3 regions of the Xanthomonas euroxanthea genome follow, and region 3 is predicted to be linked to each of the others. Evidence: predicted binding sites of a transcription regulator. Region 3 holds the regulator's gene; each other region holds the start of a gene.
The links. Region 3 encodes FliA, which starts transcription of late flagellar genes. Its sites were predicted from a motif close to TAAAGTTTNNCNNNCNNNGGCCGATAA; they were not measured.
Positions count from the first base shown of each region.

Region 1: a site for FliA is predicted at 1,672-1,698, ahead of H7A86_RS21130 (methyl-accepting chemotaxis protein). Genes of this name have one in related genera too.
Region 2: a site for FliA is predicted at 1,935-1,961, ahead of H7A86_RS02050 (GGDEF domain-containing protein). Genes of this name have one in related genera too.

Region 1 is NZ_LR861803.1:561,394-565,566, forward strand. It holds gene H7A86_RS02355 (TetR/AcrR family transcriptional regulator) at 1-308, shown strand, start outside; gene H7A86_RS02360 (hypothetical protein) at 499-1,596, opposite strand; gene H7A86_RS21130 (methyl-accepting chemotaxis protein) at 1,754-4,173, shown strand, end outside.
Region 2 is NZ_LR861803.1:479,477-483,649, reverse strand. It holds gene glgA (glycogen synthase GlgA) at 1-1,513, opposite strand, end outside; gene H7A86_RS02050 (GGDEF domain-containing protein) at 1,999-3,627, shown strand; gene H7A86_RS02045 (DUF808 domain-containing protein) at 3,875-4,173, opposite strand, start outside.
Region 3 is NZ_LR861803.1:2,367,937-2,372,109, reverse strand. It holds gene flhF (flagellar biosynthesis GTPase FlhF) at 1-209, shown strand, start outside; gene H7A86_RS10060 (MinD/ParA family protein) at 196-1,080, shown strand; gene H7A86_RS10055 (RNA polymerase sigma factor FliA) at 1,077-1,844, shown strand; gene cheY (chemotaxis response regulator CheY) at 1,880-2,272, shown strand; gene H7A86_RS10045 (protein phosphatase CheZ) at 2,272-2,898, shown strand; gene H7A86_RS10040 (chemotaxis protein CheA) at 2,901-4,173, shown strand, end outside.

The sequences.
Region 1 (4,173 bases), 1.8 Mb from region 3:
AGCCGGAGCACGTGCAGCTGCGTCTCGAACTTGCAGCCGAAGGAGCGCGCAACACGGCTATCCATCGCATCCTCGCCCAGTCCGACGCCATCGTCCTGAAGCAATTCATCGATGCGGCGGAACGATGCGGCCTTCCGCCGGGAATGGATCGTACGCAGCTGACGACTGCGATGATGATGATCACGGCAGCCTTCAATGGCTTCATGGTGCGTGCGGCAACCGGTCAGCAGGCCGATAGGCAGGCGATTGCCAAATTCGTGAAGCAGCTTATCAACGCACTGCTGGAGCCTGCGCATGCCCCGCCGTAGGGGCGAGTGAGTCCAGCGGATCAGATGTGGGCGGCGCTCTGGCGCGCTGTAGCTACGACAACGGCCTGGTGTCACGCCCTTCCATGTCGTCTATGCATCGTCAACGCCTCGGCCTGTTGCTTTGCCATGCAACGGGAAAAGGCGCCACGGGAGGCGTACGCAGGCAGGTCGAGGGGCCGCGAATGCGCCGTCAGAAATAGAAGCCGATATTGAGGTTGAAGCGCGAGTGCCAGCGCGACCGCTCGCCATCATCGATCCCTATGCCGTTTCCACCTGCAAACCACATGTTCTTGCCCGCAATCCAGTCCAGATAGGTCAGCATCGCTCCCTTCTTTACACTGCAGCCGGTGACGTTCTGCACGGACGAGCGCACGCCAGGTCCACCGCTGTAGGGCATCGTCTTGCTGAGATTGTTGTAGCAAGTGACGTCTTCGAGCCACCCTGTCTTGCCGAAGGAATAGGCAATGTTCGCGGTGGGCACGTCCGCCTCGGCGGCGATCTCGAACGGGAACAGGAAGGCCGACATCGCGATCCGGTCTCCAGGCACGTCATAACGGTAACGCGCCCACTGCAGCTGGGTAGTCCAGCGGCCGGCGGTCCATTGCGCATGGACCGCTGCACTTCCATATCCGTGACGATTGCGGTCCGTGTTGTTCAGGATGTGGCCGTAGAACGCCGATACACCGAGGGCTGCGGTTCCATGGGTCATCGCATAGCGATGTTCATAGCGCAGATTGATGCGATGGCGTTCGCGATATGGATGCGCATCTGTATCAGCGACGTCGAACGAGTAGCGATCGTAACGGGCGCCGTCTCCATATTCATCGCCCAGGAACCATCCGATGTGCAGCGTATTGCTTTCGTCTGTCCGTGTCACAACAACACCCGGATCGTAGTCATCCTCAATGCCGAGGTAATAACCCGATCCGAACCAGAAGCTGTTCGAGGCGGTCGGTAGCAAGCCGAATGGCACTTGCTGGATCCCCGCCTTGACGGTGATACGGTCGCTCACGTTCCAGCCCACAAATGCGTGGTGCACGGCATCGAACCCGTCGTACCAGCGATGCTGGATCGACACGAAGACCGGTCCGGTGCCTGCGTTCAGATCCACCCTGAGCAATTCAAGGTCCAGCGGTTGGGACGGCGCGTAGTCCAGCCACCCGTAGTTGAAGCGCACAGCGCCCCCGAGCTTGGCATAGGTTTCGTTAGCCGCTGCATCCTGGGCGGCCGCATTGCTGGATGCTGCGATAGGCGCAAGCAATAGCAATAGCTTGGATAGTCGTTTCATCGGGTATGTGTGGCGGACATTGTTGGGCAGTCCTATATCGGCCGTAAGCTCTGCGGCCTGAGGACCGCGTGGCGCTCAAGTTCGGGTGTTGCATGTCGATATCCAGCGGAGCAGGGGTGCCCGAGCGCGGCGCGCCAACTTCATTTCGGGAGCATCGATGAGCAGGCGGTTGATTCGTCGCAACAGTGTGGCCAGTCGCTTGATGATTGGAACGGGGATCTTGGCGTTGCTGTGCTTCGGCTTGACGGCCGCTATCAGCTATTGGCGCAGTAGCGAGGCGTTACTTGGGTCATCCCGGGAGATGCTGCGCGAAGTGGCGCGTCACGAGGCCAGCGAAATCTCATCGGACGTTGGGTCCGCCTTCAACACGGGCGCGACCCTGGCCAATACGTTCCGCATCGAGCGCAAGGCCGATGGCGTGAGCCGCGCGTCGGCCGCGTCGGTGTTGCGCGAGCAATTGCGACTGCAAAAGAACTGGCTGGGCATCAGCACGCTCTGGGAGCCCGAGGCGTTCGATGGCCGCGACTCTGCCAATATCAACGCGCCATTTCATGACGCGACCGGACGCTTCATGGTGTATTGGTCGTACCAGAAGGACGCGTTGGTGCGGGAGGCCTTGCATAGCTATGACAAGCCGGGAGAAGGGGACTGGTACCTGGCCGCCCGCAAGAGCCATGCGCCGGTGGTACTTGAGCCGTATTACTATCCGGTGGCCGGCGTTGACACGCTCATGACCACCTTGAGCACGCCGATCATGGAGGATGGCCATTTCCTCGGCACGGTCAACATCACCATCTCCCTGGATGCGTTGCAGAAACGGGTTGCGAGGCTTCGCCCGCTGGACGTCGGGCAGGCGATCCTGCTGTCGCCGACTGGCGCGGTGATGGCGAGCGCCGACACAAAGCAGGTCGGCAAGAAGATGACCGATGCTCATACGCAAGCCATGCTCGCTCAGGTGCGCTCGGGGAAAGTGAGTAGTGACGAGACACAGCTGGCTGGAGCTGATTGGCTGCGGGTGTTCGTGCCGTTGCGTCTGGGGGAGGCGCCAGAGGTCTTTGCGCTCGGCATCATGGTTCCCAAGCACCACGTCATGGCGCAGGCCCGCTCCTTGCTTTGGGTGATCATCGTCGTGGGCCTGCTCTCGGCTGCCTTGCTCAGCGCCGCACTCTATGTCTTGTTGCGCCGCCAGGTGTTGGCGCCCCTGGCCGAGGCGGTGCGTGTATCTGCCGCAGTATCGTCCGGCGAACTCAATAGCCGGATCGCACCCCGTCGTCAGGATGAGATGGGCCAGCTGTTGCTGTCGATGGGCACGATGCAGGCGCAGCTACGCGCGGTCATCGAGGCCCAGGACGACATGGCGACGCGGCATGATGCCGGAGAGATGAGCTACCGCATGAATGCAGAGCGCTTTCCAGGCGAGTACGGCCGGATGGTGGCTGGCACCAACGACCTGGTGGATGCGCATGTACAGGTCCAGCGGCAACTCGTCGCGGTCATGTCGCGTTACGCCGTAGGAGACATGCAGGCGGATATGCCGCAACTGCCGGGTGAGAAGGCGGCGCTGAGCGACGCGATGGCAGCGACCAAGCGCAATCTCCAGGCGATCAACCGCCAGATTCTCGCGTTGGCGCAGGCTGCCGAGTCCGGAGACTTCTCGACGCGAGGCGATGCCGCTGCGTTCGATCACGATTTCCGCGGCATGGTGGAGGGGCTGAACAATCTGATGCAGACCACCGATATCAACCTTGCGGAACTCTCCCGCCTGCTGCAGTCGATTGCCGCCGGCGACCTTACCGCGCGGATGACCGGCGACTTCCGCGGCGTCTTTGCTCAAATGCGCGACGATGCCAATGCCACTGCCAGCCAGTTGGCGATGATTGTGAGCAGCATCCAGACCTCGGCGGTTTCCATCAAGGGCGCCGCCAGCGAAATCGCTGCGGGCAATCAGGATCTGTCGCAACGAACCGAGCAGCAGGCCGCCAACCTTGAAGAGACAGCTGCATCGATGGAGGAGCTGACGTCCACCGTCAGGCAGAATGCCGAGGGCGCGCACCAGGCGAACCAGCTCGCCATCGGCGCCGCCAGCGTCGCTGCCCAGGGTGGGCAGGTCGTGAACCAGGTGGTCGAGACGATGAGCGGTATCGAGGCCTCTTCCAGAAAGATTGCCGACATCATCTCCGTCATCGACGGAATAGCATTCCAGACCAACATCCTGGCATTGAATGCTGCAGTGGAGGCGGCACGCGCGGGCGAACAGGGCCGTGGCTTTGCGGTTGTCGCCTCCGAAGTGCGTACCCTCGCACAGCGCTCCTCCGGCGCGGCCAGGGAGATCAAGCATCTCATCGACGACTCGGTGCAGCGCGTCGGCGAAGGCTCCATTCTGGTGCACAACGCCGGCAAGACCATGAGTGAAGTGGTTGCGAGCGTACAGCGCATGACCGACATCATGGGCGAGATTTCCGCCGCCTCGCAGGAACAATCGGCCGGCATCGAACAGGTCAACCAGACCGTCACCCAGATGGATGAGGCGACTCAGCAAAACGCAGCGCTGGTGGAAGAAGCCACGGCGGCTGCGCG
Region 2 (4,173 bases), 1.9 Mb from region 3:
CCACATCCCAGCCACTGGGACGCAACATCGCCGCGCGGCGCATCGCCGACAGCAGGCTGGGCAGGCGGAAGGTACGGAATGCGCGCTCCAGGCAACGGCGCAAGGCCTCGGCGCTGGCGTGCTGGAACAGAAAACCGGTGACGCCGTCATCCACCGTGTCGATCAGGCCGCCGGTGGCGTGCGCGATCGGCAGGCAGCCAAAGCGCTGCGCGTACATCTGGCTCAGGCCGCACGGCTCGAAGCGCGACGGCATCAGCAGGAAGTCGGCACCGGCAAACATGCGCCGCGCCAGGCCTTCCTCGAACCCGATGAAGGCACCCACCTGGCCGGGATAGCGCCGGGTCAGCTCGGCGACCTGCTGCTCGATCTCCGGCTCGCCGCCGCCGATCACCGCGATCTGGCCGCCGGCGGCCACGATCTGCGGGGCGACTTCGCAGATCAGGTCCAGGCCCTTCTGGTGCACCAGCCGCGACACCACCGCAAACAGCGGGCCGGTGCTCTCGCGCAGCCCGAAGGCCTTGCGCACCTGCGCGGCGTTGGCCTGCCGGCCCTGCCACTGATTCACGCTGAAATGCGTGTCCAGATATTCGTCGGTGCGCGGGTCCCAGCTGGCGTCGATGCCGTTGACGATGCCGGTCAGCGCGCCCTTGGCGGCGCGACCGGCCAGCAGGCGGTCCAGGCCACAGCCCTGCGCCGGGCCGGTGATCTGCTGGGCATAGCTGACACTGACCGTGTTGACGTGGTCGGCATGCACGATGCCGCCACGCAGGAACGACATCTGCCCGTAGAACTCCAGCTCGGCCACGCGCTCGGCGGGGATGCCCAGCGCAGCGGCCATCGAATACGGCACCAGGCCCTGGTAGGCCAGGTTATGGATGGTCAACAGGCACGGCGTGGTGCCGCCGGACCAGCGCACATAGGCGGCAGCCAGCGCACACGGCCAGTCGTTGAGGTGCAGCAGGCGCGGCTTCCAGCCCAACCCGGCGTGGCCGGCGGCGATCTGCGCGGCGGCATGCGACAAGGTGGCAAAGCGGATCGCGTTGTCTTCGAACTCCGACCCGCTGGTGCTCACATAAGGCGACCCGTCGCGCTCGAACAATTCCTTGGACAGCAGGATGTAGATCGGCAGGCCGTCCGATTGCACGATGCGGCCGATGTCGCAGGCCGGCAGTGCCGCATGCGCCAGTACCCGGCCGACGATCTCCACCTTGCCCGCACGCGCCAGCACTGCGCGGTAGCCGGGGATCAGTACCCGCACGTCGTAGCGATGGCGCAGCGCGCGCGGCAGCGCCGCCGCCACATCGCCCAGGCCGCCAGCCTTGATGAAGTCCGCCATCTCCGACACCACGAACAAGGCGCCGCGGGTATCGGCCGGCGACACCGGCAGACGTTCGTGATGGCGAATGAAGCGCCCGCGTGCATCACGCGGCCGCCCGCTCTTCTTCAAAGTGGGGAGCAACGTACTGCGCTCAAAGCGTGCGGTAGTGGCGTGAAGCGGCATCATGGCAACCATCTAAACGTCCGTCGTAAAGTGGGTGGAGACGGAAAACAGCGAAGCGACAACCATCATCTGCCGATTCAGCCAGACGACCTGCTACGAATGAGGAGCGGGGCCAACGCGCGTACTCCACGTCGTCCTTGAGATGAATCTACACCCCGGGCAAATAAAATATGCGTGAATACGTGCTGACTTTTCTGCGACACCGACATTCCCTTGCGCATGGTCGCGTGTACGTCCCGGCATAAGCGGCGCGTCGCCGTGTGATGACATCCCCGCCGTGGTGCGTGGTTGTTGAAACGCACCGGAAGCAGGCGCTGGCCGCGGCGCCCTCCAGTACCCGCCTGACTCGTTCAGTCACAGGCAGACGTCGCCTTTCGACCATCGCCGGCCATCGTGCGCGCAGGCTGGAACTGCGCAGACCTGTCCGGACCGCTTAAGCAAGACGCTTGCACGCCGATAACCAGCGGTAGCATCACGACTTTCCGAGACCCCGGCGCATGGCAGACCAGCCTGAACTTCCAAGCCGCCCACGTGGCGGGCTGCGCCGCCTGTTGCCCTGGGGTGGCGCGGACAGCGCACGCCCGGCCGCCGCCCTGCCCAGCGTGATCGGCGGCGGGCACGGCGGGCACGGCCTGGCCGCGCATCAGCTGGTGCCGGCCAAGAACAAGTCCGGCGCGCACGACCCGGCTGCCGCCACCGCCCTGCTGATGCGCCTGTTCTCGCATGCCGCGCACCCGGAGGCCTTGCTGCTGGCCTTTGCCGAGGGCATCACCAGCCTGCATGGCGAACTCGGCGACATGGGCGTGCGCCTGAGCGCGGCCTATGCGGCCGGCGACTGGCCCGGCTACGGCCGCGCCTTGCGGCAATTGATCGACAAGTACATCCGCACCATCGATACCGGCGACTCGCTGGCCGAAGGGCGCACCGAAGCCGAGCAGCTGCGCGACCTGCTGCGTCACGCACTGGGCAATGCCTTGGCCACGCTGCTGCAACGCAGCCCGGAGCTGGCCGAAGAAGCACAGACCCTGGCATCGGCGCTGCGCCACTGGCGCCCCGGCCATGAACTGATCACCCTGGACCAACGCTTGCGCGAACTGAGTCATCAGATCGGCCTGCGTGCCGAAGATGCCAGCGAACAGCAGAACCTGTTGCTGGGCCTGTTCGACCTGTTGCTGGAGAACGTGGGCGAACTGCTCGACGATCGCAGCTGGCTGCAGGGGCAGATCTCGGTGGTGCGGCAGCTGATCTCCGGGCCGCTGGATGTCGGCTCGATCGAGCAGGCACGCGGCACCCTGCGCGAGGTCATCTACAAGCAGGGCCTGCTCAAGCAAGGCATTGCCGACTCCAAGACCGCCATGCGCGAGATGATGGTGTCCTTCGTCGACCGGCTCGACGGCATGGCCACCAGCACCGGCGAGTACCACGATCGCGTTGCCGGCTATTCGCAGGCGATCGGCGACGCTCGCAGCATTCCCGACCTCAATCGCCTGCTGCAGGACGTGTTGCAGGACACCGCCGGCGTGCAGGCGCAGGCGCTGGCCGCGCGCGACGAGCTGCTCGCCGCACGTCGCCAGGTCGAGGACGCCGAGCAGCGCATCGCCCTGCTGGAACAGGAACTCAAGGACGTGGCCGGCCTGGTGCGCGAAGACCAGCTGACCGGGGCGCTGAACCGCCGCGGCTTCGAAGAGCTGTTCCAGCGCGAAGCCGCCCGTACCCAGCGCGGCGGCCAACCCTTGTGCGTGGCGATGCTGGACCTGGACGACTTCCGCCGCCTCAACGAGACCCACGGCCATGCCGGCGGCGACGCCGCGCTGCGCCATACGGTGGACGTGGCCAAGTCGGTGCTGCGCACCACCGATGCCATCGCCCGCTTCGGCGGCGAGGAGTTCGTGTTGCTGTTGCCGGACTCCACCATCTTCGAAGCCAGTGCGGCGGTGATCCGCCTGCAGCGCGCGCTGGCGCAACGCTCGCTGTTGCACGACGACGTGCGCCTGTTCGTCAGCTTCAGCGGCGGCGTGGCGCTGCGCCATCTCGACGAAACCCAGGACGATGTCATCCGCCGTGCCGACCGCGCCATGTACGAGGCCAAGTCGGCCGGCAAGAATCGCGTGGTCAGCGCCGACTGAGCGCAACCGTCGGCGGAGCGCATGGCTCGTCCGCCCCGCCTGGAGCGGTGAAGGCCGCCGCCCGGTGCGCTCCTCGGCACAGGGTGGCGTGGCCGTGCAGGGCGGCGCCGTTGGCGCGGCGGCCCGAGCAGAGACGTGTCGGCAGCGATTTCCGCCGGCTATGGCGTGCCGGCTGATCCAGCACGCGGGGCGATCACGTCGCGCCGGTGCGGGCGCCCATCCCGCGCCCGGCCCGCCGCAGCGCGGATCAATGCGCCGCCGGCTTGCCGCGCAGCTTCTGGAACAGCATCACCGCGCCCAGCACGACCGCACCGGCCACCACGCCCACCAGCATGTTGCCCAACGCATCGACCAGCCAGCCCATGCCACCGGCAGACTTGGTCAGGTCCTGCACGGTGTGGTGCAGCGCCGGGATGTTGTGCACCAGGATGCCGCCGCCGACCAGGAACATCGCCAGCGTGCCGGCCACCGACAGGAACTTCATCAGCCACGGAGCGGCCACCAGGATGCCGCGCCCCAGCGCAGCCAGGGCTGCGCCCTTGTTGG
Region 3 (4,173 bases):
TGACCAAACTTGACGAGACCGGCCGCTTCGGTAGTGCGCTGTCGGTCGTCGTCGATCACCAAATGCCCATCACCTGGGTGACTGACGGACAGCGGGTCCCCGACGACCTGCACCGCGCCAATGCCGCCAGTCTCGTTCTTCGCCTTGAAGATTTGCGGCGCGCTGCCGATAAGCCCTGTACTCCGGAGCACAACCATGCAGTCGCGTGAATACGCCAAGCTGACCAACGCCTTCCCCCTGTCGGCGACCCGTCCCGAGCCTTTGGGCCCGGTGCGCACCATTGCCGTGACCGGTGGCAAGGGCGGCGTGGGCAAAACCAACATCTCCGCCAACCTGGCCGTGGCGCTGGCCGACATGGGCAAGCGCACCCTGCTGCTGGACGCCGACCTGGGCCTGGCCAACCTGGACGTGGTGCTGGGCCTGTCGCCCAAGTACACCCTGGCCGACCTGATCGCCGGCCGCTGCACGCTGGACGAGGTGATCATCGAAGGTCCCGGCGGCGTGCTGGTGGTCCCGGCCGCCTCCGGTCGCCGCCACATGGCCGAACTGGCCCCGGCCCAGCACATCGGCCTGGTCAACGTGTTCTCCGAACTGGAACGCGACCTGGACGTGATGGTCATCGACACCGCCGCCGGCATCACCGACAGCGTGCTGACCTTCTGCCAGGCCGCCCAGGACACCGTGGTGGTGGTCTGCGACGAGCCGGCCTCGATCACCGACGCCTACGCGCTGATCAAGGTGCTCTCGCGCGAACGCGGCGTGGACCGCCTGCAGATCATCGCCAACATGGTGCGCGACCCCAACGAAGGCCGCCTGCTGTACGACAAGCTGTCGCGGGTCTGCGAAAAATTCCTCGGCGACGTGTCGCTGAACTACCTCGGCCACGTGCCGCAGGACGACTGGTTGCGCCTGTCGGTACAGCGCCAGCAACCGGTCATCAAGGCCTACCCCGCCAGTCCGTCGGCGCAGGCCATTGCAGAAATCGCTCGCCGTACCTCGCGCTGGCAGGCCCCGACCGTGTCCCGCGGCAACGTCGAATTCTTCGTCGAACGCATCATCCAACGGGGAGTGGCCGCATGAGCACCGCTACCGCAACCACGGCCACCGCGCAGTACCGTGCCGTGCAGCGCAACAACGCCAATGACATCGTCACCCAGCACGCCGACCTGGTGCGCCGCATCGCCCACCATCTGGCCGCGCGCCTGCCGGCGAGCGTGGAAGTGGACGACCTGATCCAGGCCGGCATGATCGGCCTGATCGAAGCCTCGCGCAGTTACGATTCCGAGCAGGGCGCCTCGTTCGAGACCTATGCCTCGATCCGCATCCGCGGCTCGATGATCGACGAGATCCGCCGTGGCGACTGGGTGCCGCGCTCGGTGCACCGACGCGCACGCGATGCCGCCGCGGCCGTGCGCAAGATTGAGCAGCACACCGGCCGCGCAGCCGCCGCCACCGAAGTGGCCGCCGCGATGGAGATGCCGCTGCCGGACTACCTGCGTCTGATGGAAGATGCCGCCCGCGGCCAGGTGCTGAGCCTGGAGTCGCGGATCGAGGATCACGGCGAGCTGGACACCACCGCCAAGGGTGGCCCCAATCCGCAGCAGATGATGGAGCGCGGCGAGTTCGGCCGCGAGCTGGGCAAGGCCATCGGCCAGTTGCCCGAGCGCGAGCAGCTGGTGCTGTCGCTGTACTACGAACAGGAATTGAACCTGAAAGAAATCGGCGCCGTGCTCGGTGTCAGCGAATCGCGCGTGTGCCAGATCCATGGCCAGGCGGTGGTGCGTCTGCGCGGCCGCCTCAAGGTCTTCGAACTGGCCGATGCCGGTGTCGAAATTGACGAATGATTTTTTCGCGTATTTTTTAGTGTTAGGAGCTTGATGTGAACAAGAACATGCGGATTTTGATCGTGGACGACTTCTCGACGATGCGGCGCATCGTCAAGAATCTGTTGGGCGATCTTGGCTTCACCAATACCGCAGAGGCCGAAGACGGCAACAGCGCATTGGCGGCGTTGCGGGCTGGCCCGTTCGATTTCGTGGTCACCGACTGGAACATGCCCGGCATGACCGGCATCGACCTGCTGCGCAACATCCGCGCCGACGCCAAGCTCAAGCACCTGCCGGTGATGATGGTGACCGCCGAAGCCAAGCGCGAGCAGATCATCGAAGCGGCCCAGTGCGGCGTGAACGGCTACATCATCAAGCCGTTCACCGCGCAGACGCTGGAAGAGAAGCTGGGCAAGGTGTTCGAACGTCTGGCGGCGACCGCCTGATGAACGCCACCGTGGACACCAATGCCGAACGCGCCGCGTTGATCGACCGCCTGCAGGGCGCGCTCGATGCACTGGAAAGCGGTGACGAAGCTGCGTGGAAGCGCGAGGTCGACCACCTCGCCGCCCTGCGCACGCGCCCGATGATGCAGGGCCTGAGCCGGCTTGCGCGCGAACTCGGCCAGGCGCTGGGCGAGTTGCCCACCGTGCCCGAGGAAGCCGGCGAGCTGGACGATGCGTGTTCGCGCCTGGACCACGTGGTGGAGATGACCGAGAAGGCCAGCCATCGCACGCTGGATCTGGTCGAGGAATGCCGTGAGCTGGCCAACCAGCTACGCGACGGTGGGCTCAATCAGGACCAGGGCGCGCTGATGGACAAGATGCGCCACAACCTGACCGAGCTGTCGCTGGCGCAGAGCTACCAGGACCTGAGCGGGCAGATCATCCGTCGCGTGGCCGGCATCGTCCGGCGCGTGCACGAGGGCTTCGGTGCGCTCGGCCTGCCGCCGAAGAATCCAGAGCCGAAGAAAGACGACGGCGGTCTTGCCGGTCCTGCAGTCAAGGGCCTGGACCGTCACGCGGTGTCGCAGGACGACGCCGATGACCTGCTGTCCGGATTGGGGTTGTAACCATGAGTGCTGTTCCAGACGATATTGCTGCCGATTTCATCGTCGAGGCCCAGGAAATCCTGGACCGCCTCGGCGAACAGCTGGTGTCGCTGGAACAGGCACCTGACGAAGCCGACCAGCTGAACGCGGTGTTCCGCGGCTTCCACACGCTCAAGGGCGGCGCCGGCTTTCTGGCGATCAAGCCGATGGTCGAGCTCTGCCACGCCGCCGAGGAAACCCTGGGCATGGCGCGCTCCGGCCAGGCGGTGTTGCAGGCGCATCACTTCGATGCCGCGCAGCAGTCGCTGGATTACCTGCAGGCCATGCTGGATGCAATGGGCTCGGGCGAAGCCGTGCCGCATGCACCGGCCTCGCTGATTGCGCAGTTCGATGCCAAGAGCGGCCCGCCGGCGGTCAAGGCCGCGCCCAAGGCCGCCGCCGCAGCGCCCGCACCCGACGACGCACATGGCGCCGCTGCGCCCGGCGCCAAGGCCGCGCCCAAGGCGGCGGCCAAGGGAGCCGACGCCGAGCAGACCGTGCGCGTGGACACCAAGCGCCTGGATGCCATCGTCAACCTGATCGGCGAACTGGTGCTGTCGCGCAATCGCCTCAAGACCCTGCGCACCCGCCTGCGCGACGAGGAACTCGACCGCGCGGTCAGCACGCTGGACATCGCCACCGCACGCCTGCAGACCGCGGTGATGCGCACCCGCATGCAACCGGTCAGCAAGGTGTTCTCGCGCTTTCCCAAGGTGGCCCGCGATGTCGCGCGCACCCTGTCCAAGGAAGTGGAGCTGGAGCTGATCGGCGCCGAGACGGAACTGGACCGCAACCTGGTCGAGGCCCTGGCCGACCCGCTGGTGCACCTGGTGCGCAATGCGATCGACCACGGCATCGAATCGCCGGCCCTGCGCGAAGCCACAGGCAAGCCGCGCAGCGGCCATGTGCGGCTGTCCGCGCAGCAGGAGGGCGACTACGTCAGCATCGAGATCCAGGACGACGGCGCCGGCATCGACCCCGAGCGCCTGCGCGAGATCGCCCGCAACAAAGGCCTGATCGACGCCGAAGCCGCCGCCCGCCTGAGCACCGACGAGTGCCTGCATCTGATCTTCATGCCGGGCTTCTCGACCAAGGCCGAGGTCACCGACATCTCCGGCCGTGGCGTGGGCATGGACGTGGTGCAATCGCGCATCCGCGAACTCAGCGGGCAGATCCAGATCCAGTCCGAACTGGGGCGCGGCAGCCGTTTCATGATCCGCGTGCCGCTGACCCTGGCGATCCTGCCGACCCTGCTGG